DNA from 2 places in the Vibrio sp. QJM3NY_27 genome. Region 2 is predicted to be linked to the other one. Evidence: predicted binding sites of a transcription regulator. Region 2 holds the regulator's gene; the other holds the start of a gene.
The links. The regulator CRP, encoded in region 2, controls carbon source genes, mostly activating them, when cyclic AMP is high. The targets are predictions, from matches to a motif close to TGTGANNNNNNTCACA.
Positions count from the first base shown of each region.

Region 1: a site for CRP is predicted at 7,953-7,968, ahead of malT (HTH-type transcriptional regulator MalT). Genes of this name have one in related genera too.

Region 1 is NZ_CM173512.1:960,516-970,468, forward strand. Features, by position in the region: gene rsgA (ribosome small subunit-dependent GTPase A) at 153-1,217, opposite strand; gene AC3CIA_RS20030 (copper chaperone PCu(A)C) at 1,762-2,220, opposite strand; gene AC3CIA_RS20035 (SCO family protein) at 2,305-2,901, opposite strand; gene AC3CIA_RS20040 (hypothetical protein) at 2,898-3,338, opposite strand; gene AC3CIA_RS20045 (polyprenyl-phosphate transporter) at 3,542-4,462, opposite strand; gene malT (HTH-type transcriptional regulator MalT) at 5,054-7,762, opposite strand; gene AC3CIA_RS20055 (glycogen/starch/alpha-glucan phosphorylase) at 8,331-9,953, shown strand, end outside.
Region 2 is NZ_CM173511.1:3,195,470-3,205,422, forward strand. Features, by position in the region: gene kefB (glutathione-regulated potassium-efflux system protein KefB) at 1-1,537, opposite strand, end outside; gene kefG (glutathione-regulated potassium-efflux system ancillary protein KefG) at 1,524-2,108, opposite strand; gene AC3CIA_RS14415 (ABC transporter ATP-binding protein) at 2,283-4,205, shown strand; gene AC3CIA_RS14420 (TIGR02444 family protein) at 4,202-4,672, shown strand; gene AC3CIA_RS14425 (hydrolase) at 4,949-5,941, shown strand; gene AC3CIA_RS14430 (YheU family protein) at 6,041-6,253, shown strand; gene AC3CIA_RS14435 (phosphoribulokinase) at 6,331-7,200, shown strand; gene crp (cAMP-activated global transcriptional regulator CRP) at 7,440-8,072, shown strand; gene AC3CIA_RS14445 (DUF1338 domain-containing protein) at 8,257-9,048, opposite strand; gene astD (succinylglutamate-semialdehyde dehydrogenase) at 9,306-9,953, opposite strand, start outside.

The DNA.
Region 1 (9,953 bases), on a different replicon from region 2:
TGTTGATATAAAGAAGACCTGTTGATACAAAGAAGCCCCGCTGATACAAAAAGCCCCAGCCCAATGCGTTAAAGAGCTCATGAGTTAATGAGCTAATACGCGATAGGGACATAGGGCTTATTTACGTGTTGTAAACCTAATCCAATAATCGGCTATTTAGACGATTTCTTGATATTACGGCTCTCTGATTGCACGGTTTTGTACATTTTAGAAAGCTGTTTACTGTTCGCTCTCTGTTCTGCCAATGAGGCTCCATTTCTTGCTTGCTCTCTGAGTAGCTTCTCATAGTTAGAGAATCGTCTTTCAGAAAGCTCACCGCTTTCAATGGCCTTGCGTATTGTGCATCCTGGTTCTGACTCATGGCTGCAATCAGAAAAGCGACAATGCATCGCTAACTCTTCCACATCAGAAAAGGTTTCACTTACTCCTTCAGCACAATCGGCGAGTTGTAACTCTCGCATACCAGGAGTATCGAGCAATAAACCACCCGATGTTAGCAAGTGGAGCGATCGTGACGTGGTTGTATGACGGCCTTTGCTGTCGTCTTCACGAATACCGCCCGTTTCTTGTTGAGTCTCCCCAAGCAGCGAGTTGACCAGCGTCGATTTCCCGACACCAGACGAACCCATCAAAGCCACCGTTTTGCCCGTTTTACACCAAGGTGACAATACTTGAGTAGAGTCTTGGTCTAGGCTATTAACGGTTTCGATCATCAGCATAGAATCTAAGCGTTGCACTTGTTGCACTTTGTCTTGGTAGTCGTCACACAAGTCTTTCTTGGTAAGTACTATAACCGCTTCAACCTGTGCTTCATTGGCGAGTGCTAGAAAGCGTTCGATGCGGCTCAGATTAAAGTCATTATTTAGCGAGACCACGATAAACACGGTGTCGATATTGGCTGAAATATATTGTTCAGCTACGCGACTGCCTGCTGCTTTACGGCTGAAGAGCGACTGACGCTCAAGTAAGCGGTCGAATTGTAAATCAGCGTTTAATATCACCCAGTCGCCAACCGTCATTACGGGTTGGTTTTGATGAACGGGTAGAACGATTTCGCCTTGTTCTGACGCAAGCGTATAGCCGCTGCGATGGTGCGCGGTAATGCGAGCAATGACGGATTGGTCATAGTCTTCGAGTGTCAGCTGTTGCAGGAATACAGGTTGCCATCCAAGCTGTTGAAGTGACATTGGATGAGAAAATGCGTTTTGTGAATTCATGTCTATTTACCCAGACGTGCGAGCTTTCTTTTCTTGTGAGAGCATTAAAGTCTTATCAGTGCATTAAAGTCTTATGAGAGCATTAAAGTCTTATGAGAGCATTAACATCTTGTGAGACCTCTTATTTGTTGATGAGATCAAAAGAGTTAATGAGACCAAAAAGTATTGCTGAGATTAAAAAGCGTCGAGACGTCAAAAATGTTTTGAGCTTGGGTCGAATTCAAATAGATAGGACCCCGGATTTAGTCATGCGCTATTGGGCATGCAGGTATTGATCACTTACGATCAATAGTAAACCGGGTAAAAGTGTACGGTCGTCACGGGTGACGAGATGTTGGTCGATCGGTATTTAAGTTTGATTAACCAAACAAATTAACGCGCTACTTTTACTGCCAGTTTTAGTGTGTTCATTACAATCATCTTCTATTCTCCTTGGGTTATTTATGTGTTCAGGCTTTGAATAAAAAGCGAACTCAGTTTAACAAAAAGCCACGATGGCGAGAAGTCATCGTGGCTTAAATTATTTTATCAATTGTGAATACGATTAATGATGATCGTGATTCATCTTTTTCATGCCGCTCATTACTTTCTTAACCGGCGCATCGAAGGTCTGTGTTTCACCATTGGCGAAAGTCAGTGTCATCTCGATTTTCTCACCTTCTTTTAGGCTGCTTGCTAGGTCGAACAACATGATGTGTAGGCTACCTGGTTTAAGTACCGCTTCACCGTTCGCAGGAATGGTGATCTCTTGAATTTGGCGCATTTTCATAACATCGCCATCCATGATTACATCATGAAGTTCTACTTTACCTGCTGCAGGTGTTGTTGCAGAAACAATAGCGCGATCTTTATCGCTGTGGTTCATCAGAGTCGTGAACACCGCGCTGTTAACTGCTGAAGGCGGGGTAGCACGAGCATACGCGTCATGAACCATAATATCGCTACTAGCCTGAGCAAAAGGGGTGAGCAATAAGCCTGCTAGAGCAAGTGCTTTTAACTTCATGTTGTTGTCCTTAATTTTTATGTTTTGGTCTGGGACCTGACTTTATGTTTGAACTTTATTGGTTAAGTTCTTTGTTTTTACGTTTTACTGCGTCAGCTTGTTGATAGCCTCAACAATTGGTGCTGGCGTTAACGTATGAGGTACTTTGGTAATCAAAGTACCGTCGGGCTTTAAAAAATAAAAATATGAGCTGTGGTCTAGGGTGTATTCCAACTCTGAACCTTCAAGCTTGGTCTTTCTGAAAATAACGCCGTAGTTATGAGCCAGAGTAGTGGTGACATCCAATGGACCACTTAGTCCTTCCATCATCGGGTGGAAATATTGCGCGTATTCATACGAGGCTTCAGCGGCATCACGTTCAGGATCAAGAGAAACAAACATTGGGCGAATCTTGGCTTTTGCTTCATCAGAAACTTGGTTAAGTGCTCCGGCCAACATAGCCAAAGAAGTGGGGCATACATCCGGGCAACGTGTGAAACCGAAGTAAACGATACGAATTCTGTCATCGGTTTGGTCAAAGATTTCCGTTGGTTGGTTGTCTTTGCCGAAAAGAGTCGTAGCGGAGAACTCTTGTTTTGCAGCGTGTTGTTCTTGAACTTCGTTTTGCCCATCAAGATAGCTTTTGACACCAAAGCCAAGTACAAAAGCGACAACCAATGCTAACGACCAATTTCTACTCATCTTGCCATCCTTATTGCAGGGTTTACAGTATCGACACCATCAGTGAGTTCACCGACCCATGTCATTTTATCTAAAGTACATACAGGTAAAATCACATCACCTTCATAGGTATTGTTGCCAATGCTCTTTAATTGAAAACGCGCTGATCCCATTTCCATTTCTAAACCTGTGAGCGATAACATCAGTGTCTCAGATGCAGCACCTTCCCAAACTACCTTTATCTTTGTGGGTAGAAGAGGTTGCGCGGTTTCTCGGTCAAGCGACATTGAAATGGATTCCTGCTCACACGATGTGGTTGAAAGCATGCAGTAGTCATCCAAGTTGACTTCGGCAGTTGAGTGCTCAATGACCGACTTAAATTTTTGAAATACTTGCGGCCCATAAAAACCTGCCACGAGAGCAATGCCAAGAGCCACCACCTTTAATGCTGGGTGCATGTCGTGTTCTCATCTAATTTTATAAGAGCGGCGATGTTATCATACCCCTCAATACGTGCTTGTATCAAAAAGCAATTTTGTGCGTATGGTAGAACTAAAAAAGCGAAGCCATTGGCTTCGCTTTTGTCTGTTCAATCGAGAAGTGAGCTTAGTATTTCTAAGCATTATCCGTTCTAAACGCTTTCCAGAAGTTGGTTGAATGATTAGTCAACGTTGCGCTCTGCAAATTTCTCTAGTCCTAGAACCAAGGCAATAGCAGCCAACATCATCACAATCGCCATTACCAGCTGAGAAGGCTGAGAGGTTACGGCTTCAAAATCAAACGGTGATAGGTTTTCTTGAATCAGAGGAACTTGTTCACCTTTTGAGTTTGTTCGCCAGCTGATGGTCTCTTTCCACGGCCAAATCTTAGGCAGCGTACCGATCATCAAACCAGTTAAGAACACTAGTGTGAAATCGCGGAATGAGCGCAGTAACCAAGAAAGTACGTGCGAGAAAGTCAGTAGGCCAATCACACAGCCACTAAGGAATAGCGCAAGCACATCGATTTGGAACTCTTTAACCGCACCAAGAACCGGACCATACATACCAATCAATAGCAGAATGAAGCTACCCGAGATACCCGGTAAAATCATCGCACAGATCGCAATCGCACCCGCAATGAGGATATTGATACTGGTAGGCTCCATTTGCAGCGGCTTAAGCACGGTAATGCTATAGGCGAAAGCAACGCCAAGCAGCAAAAACACGAATCGAATCATATCGCGCTTCTCTACTTGCTTAAGAATATGGAAAACCGACACCAAGATCAGGCCAAAGAAGAAAGACCACAGTGGAACGGGGTGGGTGACTAATAACCAAGAAATCAGTTTTGCAAATGTCGCAATGCTCGTGAATACGCCTGCGAACAGTGAAATCAGGAAGAAACCATTGATGTGGTTAAACGCGGCTTTGAAGCCTTCGCGTTTCCATAAGCCAAGTACGCTAGGGTTAATCCTGCGAATGCTTTCTAGCAGCGTATCGTAGATACCAGTGATGAATGCGATGGTTCCGCCCGACACGCCAGGAACAACGTCTGCTGCGCCCATTGCCATGCCTTTGAAAAAAGTACTTAAGTAGTTCATTGCTTCATAGAGTTGAGGGTGATTTTGTGCAGTATACAAACTTTAGTGTAAAAAAAGTATGAATATGCCATTGGGGAAGGGCTTTTATTACTCTCTTAATTGTAAGGCAATAAGTTGAAGTGAACATTTGCCTTACATTTAAAATACAACCACTTAGTAATTTGTCATTAAGAGCAGAGATGAAACTGATCTCTTATCAATATTGCATCTTGGTTGCATTATGCAAATGCACTTTGCAATTCGCATGACAAATTCATGGTTTTTATGCGATGCAGGGCTTATAAAACGCCGAATTAAAGTTGGCACGCTAACTGCATTAAATTCATTGACCCTTCTTAAGCCGAGGGTCACCTAGCCAACTGACGTTGTTAGTGAACTTATGATTTGTTCACAAATATATAGAGCCAATCGCGATTATTGCGGTTGGCTATTTTTTTGCCTGTCGTTTGGTGATTGTCTTTTTTCTTTTCCAGTTCCTACATTTTTAAGCTCTAAACTTCAGATGAAAAAAAAGCCAGCCACCATTGGTGACTAGCTTAAGCTTTTCTCGAATCAATCTCGAATCAATCTCGAATCAATCTCGAATCCGTTTTAGTACCCCATCAATTGCAGCAAGTTCTCTGCTGTGCTGATTGCTTCTTTGCGGTTAGCAATGTTCAGCTTTTGGTAAAGGTTACGGATGTGAGTTTTGATCGTGGTCCCCGCTACATCGAGCTCTTGAGCGATTTGCTCATTACTGAACCCAGAATAGATCAGACCAAGTACTTGCCATTCACGCTGGGTGAGTGGGCTAGTGCGCACAAGCTCAGGAATATTCGGGTGATTAACCAAGTTCTCAACAAAGTCTTCATCGAAGTGAACCGAGCGGCTGCGTTGGGTGGTTGAGATATCTTTCATGATCTGTTGAGCGCGATGGCGTTCTAAGTCACCTAAGCCTGGCTTGTTGCTCAATTTATCCAAGATATGCCCGATAGTCCCACCGTCGACCAAGAAGTTACCAACCATACCGGTTTGGTTGGTCATATGAAGCGCTTCTTCAAGTAGCACGCGTGCGCTGTCTTCATCGTTAATTTGTGTACGCAACACCGCTTCAACGATCAAGTTTCGGTTGGTGTCTGTAATCAGATGTGAACGCTGCGCTTCACTCTTAAGAAAAATCAGCGCTTCTTCCGCATCTTCATACTGCTCAAGGATGATGTGAGAACGTACGATGTTTCGCCATTGAAGCTGGCAGAAGTGGTTACTTGCCGATTCAGGTCGAACCGCCACGCTTAGCCAATCACGGATTGCCTCTTTATTGCCTTTTACTTGCCAGAATAGAATCAAAGAAAGAGAAGCATTTGCGGTCCAATCTACGTGGTAAGTTGATTGACGTAGCAGGTGTTGAATTTGGTCGATAAACTTCGACGCTTTATCAATCTCGCCACGGCTCAATGAAATTCGAGCCAGCATTGAGTAACTGTGCAGGTGTTTACTTGGTGAGTGGTGACCAAGGATATCTAAGCCTTTGTAGCAACATTCTTCCGCTTCATCTAGTCGGTTCCAACACCAGAAGATCTGAGCGCGAACACGCAGCAAAAATTCATGTAGAGGAACGTATTGAAGTTGATGCTCTTCGATCAATTTGAATGCGCTGTCTTGTAGCTCAAATGCAGCTTGAACATAACCTTGAGCAATCAAGATTTCGCTTTGCTGCAGAATTGCCCATAGAGCCTGATGGTAAACCTGATACTGACGTGCCAGTTTTTCTGTTTGTTGCATCATCGGTAGCGCACGGCTTAGGTTACCCATTACGTGATTCACTTCGCCCACAACCGAGGTTGCGACAATGCGGCTACGATAAACGGTGGTGTTCAACTGGCTCAACGAAAGCTCAGCCAATTCCAATGCTTTCTCAGGCTCATTGCTGTTGATGGCAACTTGGGCGCGCAAGGCGTTGTATTGGCCTTGTTGCTGAGTATCGAGTTCAATGTTTCGAGCTTGATATTGAGTCTCAGCCTCTTCCAACAAAGTACCCACTTGATCATAACGGTGCTGACTTTGTGCCAGCCAAGCGCGCAGCATTGATAGCTTCGGCTCACTGTATAGTTGATCCGTAGTCAGTTGCTTGATCGCCATCTCTAATGATGAAAGCTCACCTTGGTTGAACATCGGCCAACCGTGTTCAGTCAGGATTTGGATGATCAGCTCTGGATCTTCAGCACGTTGTGCATGTCGCAGTGCTTGATGAGGCGTTTTCTGTTTGATCCACGCTTTCGCGGCACTCCGGTGCAACTCGGCTTCTTGTTGCGGAATTCGAGCTTGGCGCTCATGGGCAAGAAACTCACCGAATAGATTGTGGAATCGGTACCAGTTTTTCTCGCCTTCAAGCGGGTAGATGAATAAGCCAAATCGGTTGAGTGATTCGATCATACCCAGTGCGTCTTCACGCTGTGTAAGCGCGCAGACTAATTCGTCATTGAAATGATCAAGTACTGAACACTGCATCAAGAACTGTCGGGTTTCTTTATCCAGTAGATCGAATACTTCTTCAACCAAGTAATCCCAAAGGTGGGCATGGTTAAAGTGAGAGAACGATTCTGCAGATTGCGCAAGGGTACGTTTTTGATGTTGAGCTTGAAGGGCAATAAGCTGTAATGCCGAAGGCCACCCCTCAACATAAGTACAGATACTACCAGCGGTCGTGTCATCTACGCCATCGGCGACACGTTGATTGAAGAAGCGCGTCGTCTCTTCAGTATCAAAAGCCAGCGAATCGTTTCCAATTTCAATCATCAGATCACGAACACGAAGGTTTGCAGTGCCAAGTGGTGGTGTCCCGCGGCTAGTCACAACAAGCGTCAGGTTGTCAGGCATGTGTTTAAGGAAGAAGCGCATAGCTTCGTGGATATCGTCATTGTTGACCAAGTGATAGTCATCCAACACAAGGAAACATTCGTGATGGAATTCAGACATCTCAGCAAACACTTCACTTAACAAAGAATGCAACGATGAAAATTGTCGCTTTTCTGCCAGCTTTTGGGCATTAGGGCAGGCATTTTGAGTCGCTTTATTGAGTGATTGCATTAGGTAGTTGATAAAGCGAAAGGCATCGTTGTCACTTTCATCAATGCTGTACCAACCCACATTGGGCTTATCTACCAGCCATTGAGCTGCCATTGTGGTTTTGCCGTACCCCGCTGGAGAGCGGAATAATACAAGCTTATAGCAATCTGCGTGTTGGAGCAGATCGAGAACCCTAGGTCGTAGGATTGCATTATGTAAGCGGCCGGGACGAGTCAGTTTCGAAGGGATCCACATGTCGAAGTTTTTCACCTATTCCGTGGCTTATGTTCTGGATTACCTCAATCTATCGTTGAGTGTAATCGAATGACATCAGCCTAATTACTTAAGTCTTCAATCATATTACGTGAAGCAAAACGGCACCGACTATGATCCTCCTCAGAAACCTTGCACTCCTGCATGTTTTTAGGCTTCTACGCCCTTTATTTGAGACTTTGCTCACATAGCGGGTTGGTTTGTGAATGTGACATCCTTCATCCCAACACGTAAATCTATGCAAAAGATGAGAGGAAGAAATTATTTTCGTGATCTGAATATCAAATTTGATAATGACTTTAATCCGGTTAAATAAAAGTCACATCAATTGAAGGTAAGTTATCGAACGGGAGCTTGTGATCTTAGTCACTCCAAGTTTTTGTTCGAAGTCAGAACATGAGAGTCAGATCACTAACCCTATGTCGGTACGCCCCCTACGCCCTCCCATCTACTCCTAGTTTGTCGCGTTAGCGGGAGGATGTTTAGTTAATGGTGACCATGCACGATATGTGACAGATGAATTAGAACTATTAAAAGCGAGATTTCTGAAATGAAACCAACTCAGCAAAAAACTTTCGATAAAGTGTCGTTCCAAGAAAGCGTTAAGAAGCATTTATCTGCAACCTACGCAACAACGATTGAAAACGCAGATAGCCGCGCATGGTACCTAGCAATGGGGCGTGCGCTAGCAGAATTGACAACATTTGATCTGTTAGAAACTGAAAATGACGAAAAAATTAAGAACGCGAAGAGCGTTAACTACCTTTCACTAGAGTTTTTGATTGGTCGTTTAACAGGTAATAACCTGATCAGCATGGGTCTGTATGAGCAAATCACTCATGCAATGGAAGAGCTAGGTCAAAACTTAACTGACCTTCTAGAAGAAGAACGTGACCCATCACTAGGTAACGGTGGCCTTGGTCGTCTTGCTGCTTGTTTCATGGATTCTTGTGCCGCTCAAGAATACCCAACAGTAGGTTACGGTCTTCACTACGAATACGGTCTATTCAAACAGTCTTTCCAAGACGGTCGTCAACAAGAAGCACCTGACGCATGGCGTGGTGTTGAAGGTTACCCATGGGAAGTAGCTCGTCCAGAACTAGCACAACACATTGGTTTTTACGGTCATGTAGAAGTTGAATATATCGACGGTAAAGAAGTTCGTACTTGGGTTCCGGGTATGGAAGTGAAAGCAATGCCTTGGGATCTACCTATCGTAGGTTACGAGTCAAACACAGTTTACCCATTGCGTCTTTGGGAATGTCAGGCAATCGCACCATTCTCATTAGCAAGCTTTAACAACGGTGACTACTTCGAAGCGCAACACTCGCTAATCGATGCAGGCAACATCACTAAAGTACTTTACCCGAACGACAACCACGAGAAAGGTAAGACACTGCGTCTAATGCAGCAGTACTTCCACTCAGCAGCGTCTGTTCGCGATATTCTACGTCGTCACGAAGCAGCAGGTTTCTCTCTAGAAGATCTGCCTAAGCAAGAAACGATTCAACTGAACGATACGCACCCAACGATCGCTATCCCTGAATTGATGCGCATCCTGATCGATGAGAAAGGTTTAACTTGGGACCAAGCTTGGGAAATCAGTGCTCATACGTTCGCATACACGAACCACACACTACTTCCAGAAGCATTAGAGACTTGGTCTGAATCTTTGATCAACCGTCTTCTTCCACGTCACATGGAAATCATTTTTGAAATCAACCACCGCTTCATGCAAGAAGTTCGCAAGATGTGGCCTGGTGACGGTGAGAAGCAAGCGAAGCTTTCTATCATCCAAGAAGGTTTCCACCGCATGGTTCGCATGGCAAACCTATGTGTGATTGGCTCTTACAAAGTAAACGGTGTAGCTGCGCTTCACTCTCAACTGGTTAAGAAAGACTTGTTCCCAGAGTTCAACGAAATCTTCCCTGGCAAACTGACTAACGTAACGAACGGCATCACGCCACGTCGTTGGTTGAAGTTCTGTAACCCAGGGCTATCTACGCTAATTACTGGCAAGATCGGCACTGAGTGGCCAGCAAAACTTGAGCAGCTAGAAGGCATCGCTAAGTTTGCAACAGACGCGAAATTCCAAAAAGAATTCATGGCTGTTAAGAAAGAAAACAAACAGCGCCTTGCTGATTGGGTTCAAGAGAACATGGGTATCGAGCTA
Region 2 (9,953 bases):
TGCTCACACCATGGTTAAGTAATTGATACGCTTCAACACGGCTTCGAGCACGCGCTAAGATCTTCAACTGCGGGAAATGCTGCTTACACAAATCGACGGTCTTCATGATTTCATCGGGAGAATCGGTACACAGCACAATGGCTTCAGCCTTATCCGCTCCCGCAGCTCGTAATAGTTCAAGGTGAGTTGAGTCACCGTAGAATACCTTGTAGCCGAATTTTCTAAGGATATGGATTTGGCTGGCATCACTTTCAAGAACGGTGATACGAATCTTGTTGGCATACATTAGACGCCCAATGATCTGACCGAAACGACCAAAGCCCGCAATAATCACTCGAGGGCTGCGATCAACCACATCCGAAGACATTGCGCTTTCACTGATTTGATTGAGTTGACGAGCAAAGAAACGATCTTGCAGCTTAAGCATCAATGGCGTGGTCACCATAGAAAGGCTCACAACAACCAGTAAGAACGACACTTGGTCACCACTTAGGATGCCTTGTGCACTCGCTGCGGTAAAAATAACGAAAGCGAATTCACCACCTTGGCTCAGAATCATCGCCATACGGCTACGCGCTTTAGTTTGAGTACCGAAGATACGAGCCAGCGCATACAACACCAATCCTTTCAATACGACCAGAGACGACACCGCGATCAATATTGCGAATGGACTTTCTGCCAGTAAACCTAAGTTCACCGCCATACCCACCGAAATAAAGAACAGGCCGAGCAGTAACCCTTTAAATGGGTCTATGGCGATTTCAAGCTCATGTCGATATTCACTTTCAGCCAGAAGTACGCCCGCCAAGAAAGTACCGAGTGCCATCGACAAACCAATCTGCTGCATGATGACGGCAATACCAATCACCAATAACAGCGCCGCAACTGTGAATAACTCACGCACACCGCTCATGACTACATATCGGAATAGTGGTCTCAACAAGAAGTGACCACCGACAAGCAAGCCAATGACACCACCTAGCATCCACAACATGTCAGCCCAACTGCCGCCCGTATTACCAGCGAGCAAAGGCAGCATCGCCAACATAGGGATTACTGCTATATCTTGGAAAAGTAGTACTGCAAAGCCGGATTGCCCCGCTTCTTTTCCGCCAAGCTCTCGCTCTTCAATAACACGCAAGGCAATCGCAGTGGAAGACAGCGCCAAGCCCATACCTATCACGAGGCTGGTTTGCCATGTTAATCCGAACAAACAGGCGATGGCGGTAATAATCAAGGTGGTGATCAGCACTTGCGCACCACCGAGTCCGAGAATAGGCGCCCTCATCTGCCACAGTTTTTTAGGGTTAAGCTCTAAGCCAATCAAGAAAAGCAGCAGCACCACCCCAAATTCGGAGAAGTGTAGAATCGCCTCTACATCACTGATTAAACCAAGCCCCCACGGGCCAATCGCCACGCCAGCTAATAGATAGCCGAGTACTGAACCTAAGCCAGCTCGCTGCGCGATAGGAACCGCAACCACAGCAGCCGCTAAAAATATAACGCTACTTTGTAGAAAATCATTAGTCAGAGCCATCATTCGCTCCTATATCTTGTAGCGGGTCTCGCAGCCAATTTCGATACGCTTCTGCGTGTTGGTAAAGCGTCATATCCGAAACATTTCTCGCCCAGTGTAAAACTAAGGGGGATATCCAGTGCATCTGACACAAAGCAGCGGTTAACTCGAATGGTTGCAAGATCTCTTGTAATGGATATTTATTATAGCCTGCGGCGCCAAACGCCTCTTCTTTACCACCGGTAGTAATAACGCTGCGCCAGTGTTTGCCTTTAAGCGCACTCTGCTCACCGAATGCAAATCCTTTTCCTAACACACGATCAAACCACTCCTTCAATAACGAAGGACAGGAATACATAAACAGAGGATGCTGGAACACAATCACATCGTACTCTAGGAGTAAGTCATGCTCATAAGGCACATCGATAAAGAAGTCTGGGTAGATGGCGTAGAGATCGTGAATTTTGACATGACCGAGCGACTCGACCTTTTTAACCATCATTTGATTAGCAATAGAGGTGTGTGGCTCTGGGTGTGCGTAGATTATTAACACCTTTGGCACGGCTTTGTCTGTCGAGGGAGTAGTACTCATTCCTTTGAAACATTCCTTTGAGGGCTAAACGGTGGCAAGGCCACAAGAATTTAAGCAAAAGTTATTAATATGTTATTGGCATCATAACGCAAATTGCATTGTGATCGACTTTTATCTGGTTTCAGCCTACTATGCAGGCGTCTGTTCACCTCTAATTTCTATGCTATTTCAATTATGATTACTTTCTCTGATATTCAATTGCTCCGCGGTGGTAAGCCACTCCTCGACCAAGCATCTGCGACTTTTCATCCTGGCGACAAGATCGGTTTGGTTGGTAAAAACGGCTGTGGTAAATCTACGCTGTTCGCCCTAATCAAGGATGAACTGTCTATTGATGCAGGCTCGTTCAGTAAACCAGCTCATTGGGAAATGGCTTGGGTTGCTCAAGAAACACCAGCATTAGAAAGAACAGCCATTGAATACGTGATTGATGGCGACCGTGAATACCGTGGCCTTGAAGATCAACTAGAGAAAGCGGAACAAGCCGACAACGGCACATTAGTCGCAGAGATCCACGGCAAGGTTGAAACCATTGGTGGTTACAGCATCAAAGCACGTGCTGCCGAGTTATTGGATGGCCTAGGCTTTCGCCAAGAGCAAATGACATGGAACCTAACCCAGTTCTCGGGTGGTTGGCGTATGCGTTTGAACTTAGCGCAAGCCCTTCTATGTCGCAGTGACTTACTGCTACTCGATGAGCCTACCAACCACTTGGATTTAGACGCAGTAATGTGGCTAGAGCGTTGGTTACAAAACTACCCAGGCACACTGGTTCTTATCTCGCACGATAGAGACTTCTTAGATCCTATCGTCAACCGCATCGTGCATGTTGAAAACCAGCAGCTCAATGAATACACCGGTAACTACTCATCGTTTGAAACTCAACGAGCACAAAAGTTAATCCTGCAGCAGGCAATGTTCCAAAAGCAGCAGAAACAAATGTCTCACATGCAGAGCTACATTGACCGTTTCCGCTACAAAGCATCAAAGGCTCGCCAAGCGCAAAGCCGTATTAAAGCACTAGAGAAAATGGAACAAGTGCTGCCCGCTCAGTTTGATAATCCATTCAGCTTTGAGTTTAGAGAGCCAGACGCGCTACCAAATCCAATCATGATGATGGATGAAGTATCAGCGGGCTATGATGACAATCTGATTCTAGAGAAGATTCGCCTTAATCTAGTACCCGGCAGCCGAATTGGTCTGCTTGGTCGAAATGGTGCTGGTAAATCAACGCTAATCAAGCTGCTTTCAGGTGAACTGAAACAGCAAGGCGGTGAGCTGAGCTATTCGCAAGGCGTTAAGATGGGTTACTTCGCTCAGCATCAATTGGAGACGTTGCACCCAGAAGAAACGCCACTTCAGCACATGATGCAAATTGCGCCGAAACACACCGAGCAACAACTGCGTGACTACCTAGGTAGCTTTGGCTTCCAAGGTGAAAAAGCACTCGACAAGGTGGCGCCATTCTCGGGTGGTGAAAAAGCGCGTTTAGTATTAGCGCTACTGGTATGGCAAAAGCCGAACCTGTTGTTACTCGATGAACCAACCAACCACTTGGATCTCGACATGCGTCAGGCGTTGACCTTCGCCCTACAAACGTTTGAAGGCGCGATGGTTATCGTATCGCACGACCGCTACCTACTTCGTGCGACTACTGATGATTTATACCTTGTGCACGACCGTCAGGTGGCACCGTTTGATGGTGACTTAAGCGATTACTACAAGTGGCTAACCGAACAGCAGAAAGTTGAGCGCAAAGAAGCACAAGCATTGGCACCAGCAAAAGACGGAGCCAACAGTGCAGCAGCGAAAAAAGAGCAGAAACGTAAAGAAGCCGAGTTCCGTAAACTGACGGCACCACTTCGTAAAAAGCTGACTCAATTTGAAAAGCAGATGGATAAGTTAACGCTATCTCTCGAAGAAGCTGAGCAAGAATTATCCGACACTTCACTGTATGAAGCTGAAAATAAGGCTAAACTGAATAAAGTACTCGCTCTCCAAGCGAGCAGTAAGTCACAGCTAGAAGAAGTTGAAATGGATTGGATGTCCACTCAAGAAGAGCTTGAGCAGATGGAACAGGATATGGATAGCTTATGAGCCCAGAGCACGCACCAATATCACTAACACTGGAACGACTATGGCAATTTAGCCTTCAGTATTACAGTGTGCGCGGTGTAAAGGATGCGTGCCTAGCTTTGCAAAACCAGTTCCACGGCAACGTCAATCTACTGCTGCTTCTCAAATGGCTCGATGAGCAGCAATTGTCTTTTGCCGAAGAAGAGTGGCACAAGGTACAACAGTGCTTAAGCCGCTCTGAAACCCTGCTTCATAGCTATCGAGAGCTGCGTAAGCACCTCAAACCTCAAGTCGTCGATTCCCTCTACCGTGAAGCTCTCCAATTTGAACTGCAGTTAGAGAAGCAACAGCAATCTGATCTCGTCGACTGCATTAATTCTCTTCAGCTTACGGCTAACCAGCAATCACCACTCGCTTTTCAATACTGTCGTTTATTAGGGGCAGAAAACCTCTACGACGCTTTTTCTGAACCAGCACCCCAACCCTAACGCGTTTCCTTTCTCTAATCTTCAATCAAGATCCAAGCTTACCTTGGTAGTATCGCTCTTCGTTTTCACACGGGAGTGGCGCGCATGACTGGCAATATGTTTGAAGCTCAATCTCGACAATATTCAACCAGTTACCTACATCCTATTTTTGTAACCCGTATCAGTGAAACCCTTGCGCTTATACCGAGAATCAACCAAGCTCAAATAAAAACGTGGGCGTTTCGCTAAAAGCTCAACACTTTATCAAAGCCCATAAAAGAAGCATGGACTGTTTTTATGACAATATTTACCGCAGCCGCTGGTTTATCTAATCCGCACTTACAAACCTTAGTGCCACGATTTATTAGAAAGCAGGCATTGTTTGACCCTCAATGGCAAACCTTAGAAACACCCGACGGTGACTTTCTCGATCTTGCTTGGAGCGAATCGCCAGAGGGTGACACCCCAAGTAATGAGGCTCGAAGTAACAAGCCGATATTCGTTCTATTCCATGGCTTAGAGGGAAGCTTTGAAAGCCCTTATGCCAACGGACTGATGAATGCCTTTGCTAAAGATGGCTGGCTATCAGTAATGATGCACTTTAGAGGCTGCAGCGGAAAGCCCAATCGCTTGGCTCGCGCTTACCATTCAGGTGAAGTCGAAGATGCGCGCTTTTTCCTAAGACATCTACACGCCCAGTTTCCCAATAACCCTAAGGTAGCGGTTGGTATCTCTTTGGGCGGTAACATGCTGGCGAACTATTTGGCTGAGTACGCGGACGACCCATTGCTGTCGGCGGCGACGATTGTCTCTGCACCTTTTGATCTGGCTTGTTGCTCTAGTCGTATTGAGCGAGGTTTCTCTAAGCTCTATAAAAAGTACCTGCTCAACTCTCTCAAATCGAATGCCTTGAAAAAGATTAAGCTGTTGCAAGAAAAGCTCGATATCACCGCCGAAACCATTAAGAAGATAGACAAGCTGTATGAGTTTGATGAACGGATTACTGCGCCTCTGCACGGGTTCAAGAATGCTCAGGACTACTATGCTCAGTGCTCAGCGCTTCCAAAACTTAATAAGATTAAACTACCGACTCAGATCATCCATGCCAAAGACGATCCGTTTATGACAGACGACGTAATTCCAAAGTTCGTGTTGCCTGACAACATCGACTATCGCCTGTTTCAAAAAGGCGGCCATGTGGGGTTCATTACCGGTAGCACGCTCAAACCAAGGTTTTGGTTAGAAGAAGCGTTGCCTGCTTACTATGAAAGTATCCAAGATTCGGCATAATGACCGAGCCTTTTTTAAGGACTGAGTAGTAGACGTCACTAGACACAGTAATCAACACATCAATAAACCTATTTATGAACATAAAAGAGAGAAGTATTTATGATCATCCCATGGCAAGACATTGCGCCAGAAACACTGGAAAACCTCATTAAAGAATTCGTGCTGCGTGAAGGCACAGACTACGGCGACGTAGAGGTTTCACTGCAAAACAAGATTGATCAAGTGAAACATCAATTAGCCTCAAAGGAAGTCAGCATCGTGTTTTCTGAGCTGCATGAAACCGTTGATATTCAAGTCACAAAACGCTTCTAAGCTGCGCTCATAAAGGAGCCGTGTTATAGTGGTAAACGATTGCTAACAAGTAAGTTACTCAAAAGACAAGGGTTGTCATGTCCGCTAAACATCCAATTATTGCGGTGACGGGTTCATCAGGAGCCGGCACCACCACCACCTCAGAAGCCTTCCGAAAAATGTTCAATATGATGGACGTGAAGGCCGCTTGGGTTGAAGGGGATAGTTTCCATCGCTTCACTCGACCAGAGATGGATGTCGAGATCCGTAAGGCTCGCGAGCAAGGTAAGCACATCAGCTACTTTGGTCCACAAGCCAACGATTTTGGCGCATTAGAAGAGTTCTTCCGTCAATACGGTAATGAAGGCACGGGTAAAGTCCGTAGTTACCTACATACCTTCGATGAAGCCGTGCCTTACAATCAAATGCCAGGCACCTTTACGCCATGGCAAGAGATCCCAGAAAATTCCGATGTGATGTTCTACGAAGGTCTTCATGGTGGCGTGGTAGATGGCGACATCAATGTCTCACAGCACGTCGACTTGCTGATCGGTATGGTGCCAATCGTCAACCTTGAGTGGATCCAAAAATTCGTTCGTGACACACGCGATCGTGGGCACTCACGCGAAGCAGTAATGGATTCCATTGTTCGCTCAATGGATGATTACCTTAATTACATCACCCCACAATTTTCGCGTACTCACATCAACTTTCAGCGTGTTCCAACCGTAGATACATCGAATCCACTGAACGCTAAAGGGATTCCAAGTTTAGACGAAAGCTTCGTGGTTATACGTTTGCGTGGCATCAAAAACGTCGATTTCCCCTACCTTCTAGCTATGATAGATGGCTCATTTATGTCACGCCACAACACGCTTGTGGTGCCAGGCGGCAAGATGAGTTTTGCTATGGAGCTCATTGTAAGGCCCATCCTACAACAGCTCATCGAAACCGGAAAAATAGGTTAACAAGACACCATTCTGGTTGATTACTTTTCATACCGTGATCATGTGCACAATTTTGCGTAAAAAATCGTAGCTTGGTCACGATTAAAATCAAGAAATAGTACCTGAAAAAGGATACTATTCTTAAACGAAACACAAGATAGCTTGCAGCGCTCAACGAGTGCTCTTATCCTACAAGTCAATCCAGGCTTAGCTAAAATACGGAAAGCGGCAAGCATACCCTGCAGAGGAAGTAAGATATTATGGTTCTAGGTAAACCCCAAACCGATCCAACATTAGAGTGGTTCCTTTCACACTGTCATATTCATAAGTACCCTTCAAAAAGTACTTTGATTCATGCTGGTGAAAAGGCAGAAACCTTGTACTACATCGTTAAAGGTTCTGTGGCAGTTCTTATCAAAGACGAAGAAGGTAAGGAAATGATTCTTTCTTACCTAAACCAAGGTGACTTCATTGGTGAACTTGGCCTCTTCGAAGAAGACCAAGAGCGTACTGCATGGGTTCGTGCAAAATCTCCTTGTGAAGTAGCTGAAATTTCTTTCAAGAAATTCCGTCAACTTATCCAAGTGAACCCAGATATCCTAATGCGCCTTTCAGCGCAAATGGCAAACCGTCTACAAGTAACTAGCCAAAAGGTTGGTGACTTAGCGTTCCTTGACGTAACAGGTCGTATCGCTCAAACGCTACTTAACCTAGCGAAACAGCCAGATGCAATGACTCACCCTGACGGCATGCAAATCAAGATCACTCGTCAAGAGATTGGCCAGATTGTTGGTTGTTCTCGTGAGACAGTAGGTCGTATCTTGAAGATGCTAGAAGAGCAGAACCTAATTTCTGCACACGGTAAAACTATCGTGGTATACGGCACTCGTTAATCTCGATTAACTGAGCCAAAAATTTGAAAGCCACCAAATGCAAATTTGGTGGCTTTTTTGTTTTCTAAAGATCTAGAGAGCAGATGCGAGATGCGAATGGAGCACCTCCCGCGTCCAAGCGCAAACACTCTCAAAGCGAAGCGTACCCGCATCTTTAGGGTAAAGCCCGTGCTCGTATCTTTCTTTAACCGTTGGTGCTCTCAAAGATCTTGTCAGCCGATGCTGCAACAAATCCTGTATAAATCTCACCATTCGCCATCGCATAACGCTTAGCGAACTCGTAGAAGCCACCAGGAATCACCTCATTGCCTTCAACAAATGAAACTGGCACTTTGTCTGCCATTGTAGATGATTGCTCTAATAAGACCTCTGGAGAGCCTTTAACCTGACCGCCAGATGCATTGATAGTGAAACCTGAATCACTCAAATAGTCATTCACAGTCTGTACTTCATCGAACTCATTAAGCTGGTTCACACTCACCGTAAAGTGGTTGGCACCGTAACCATGAGCCGCTAGCCAAGACGCGTATTCACTCTCTTTTGCTAGCACTTGGAAATCCGCGAAACTCAGATCCCAAAGGCGACCACCAAACAAGAACTCATGGCCTTGAAGCTTGCTTACGTCCACTTGCTCAACCAACTTAGCAACGATCTGTTGTAAGTCACTTGAACACTCTTCTACCTTCAACTCACTAATGAACACTTTCGGTTGGTTTGGGTCTGGGTGCTCATAGTGCTTAGCCACTAGTTTCTTGCTTTCAAACAAGTAATCGCCACACGCTTTATAACCTAGCTCAAGAAAAGGCTTGGCCAGTGTTTCAATGCCCAGCGGTGCAACATTGAAAGTACGCAGTGCAATATGATCATTAATCAGGGCTTCGTCTTCTTTAAGCAGATGATGAACTTTCTCAGCCGATGGGCAAAGCCTGTGAATGTAATCGTCCCATAGTGATTTAAAGAGTAGATCGGGCGTCATGGTGACTCCTTGTCAGAGGTTCTAGCAAGCTAGTAATTTGGATTAGAGAGGGAGAGGCTGGACACAGGGTCAGCAGCCATCAGCCTGTGACATACTTGTTCTATTATTATCTACCGCCCAATCTAGGTGTCGGACGTGATGGAAAAAGGAAGCGATAACACCGCTTCCTCATTACACAATTAACGAATGAATCTGTTATTCATGAACCTAGAGCTCATAAGCTTATGATTCATGAACTTATAGCTTAAGAGCTTAAACTAAAGCTCAATACCTGGGCTAAATGTCGCTGGCAGTTGAGTTTCACCACCTTCCATTGATGCCATAGGGTAAGCACAGTAGTCAGCCGCGTAGTAAGCACTTGGGCGTAGGTTGCCTGAAGCACCTGGGCCACCAAATGGTGCATCACCACTTGCGCCTGTTAGCTGGCGGTTACGGTTAACAATACCTGCACGGATATGGTCAACGAAGTATTCCCATTCAGAATCGTCTGTTGAAACTAGGCCTGCAGACAAACCAAAGCGCGTGTCATTAGCCAATTCAACCGCTTGCTCTAGCGATTGGTAACGAACTACTTGCAGCAATGGACCGAAGTACTCTTCATCTGGTAATTCAGCAATGTTGGTTGCATCAATAATACCCGGAGAAACAAACGCCGCTTCACCCGCCTTTGCTTCGACTAGGCTTACACCACCTAACGATTGCAGATTAGCTTGCGCGTCCAGAATGAATTTAGCCGCAGCTTCAGAAATTTGTGGCCCCATGAATGGTGCAGGCTCAGCGAATGGCTGATCGACACGAATCTTCAAGGTCGCAGCCACGAGCTTGTCCAGCAGTTGATCGCCCTTCTCTCCAACAGGCACATACAAGCGACGTGCACATGTACAACGTTGACCCGCACTGATGAA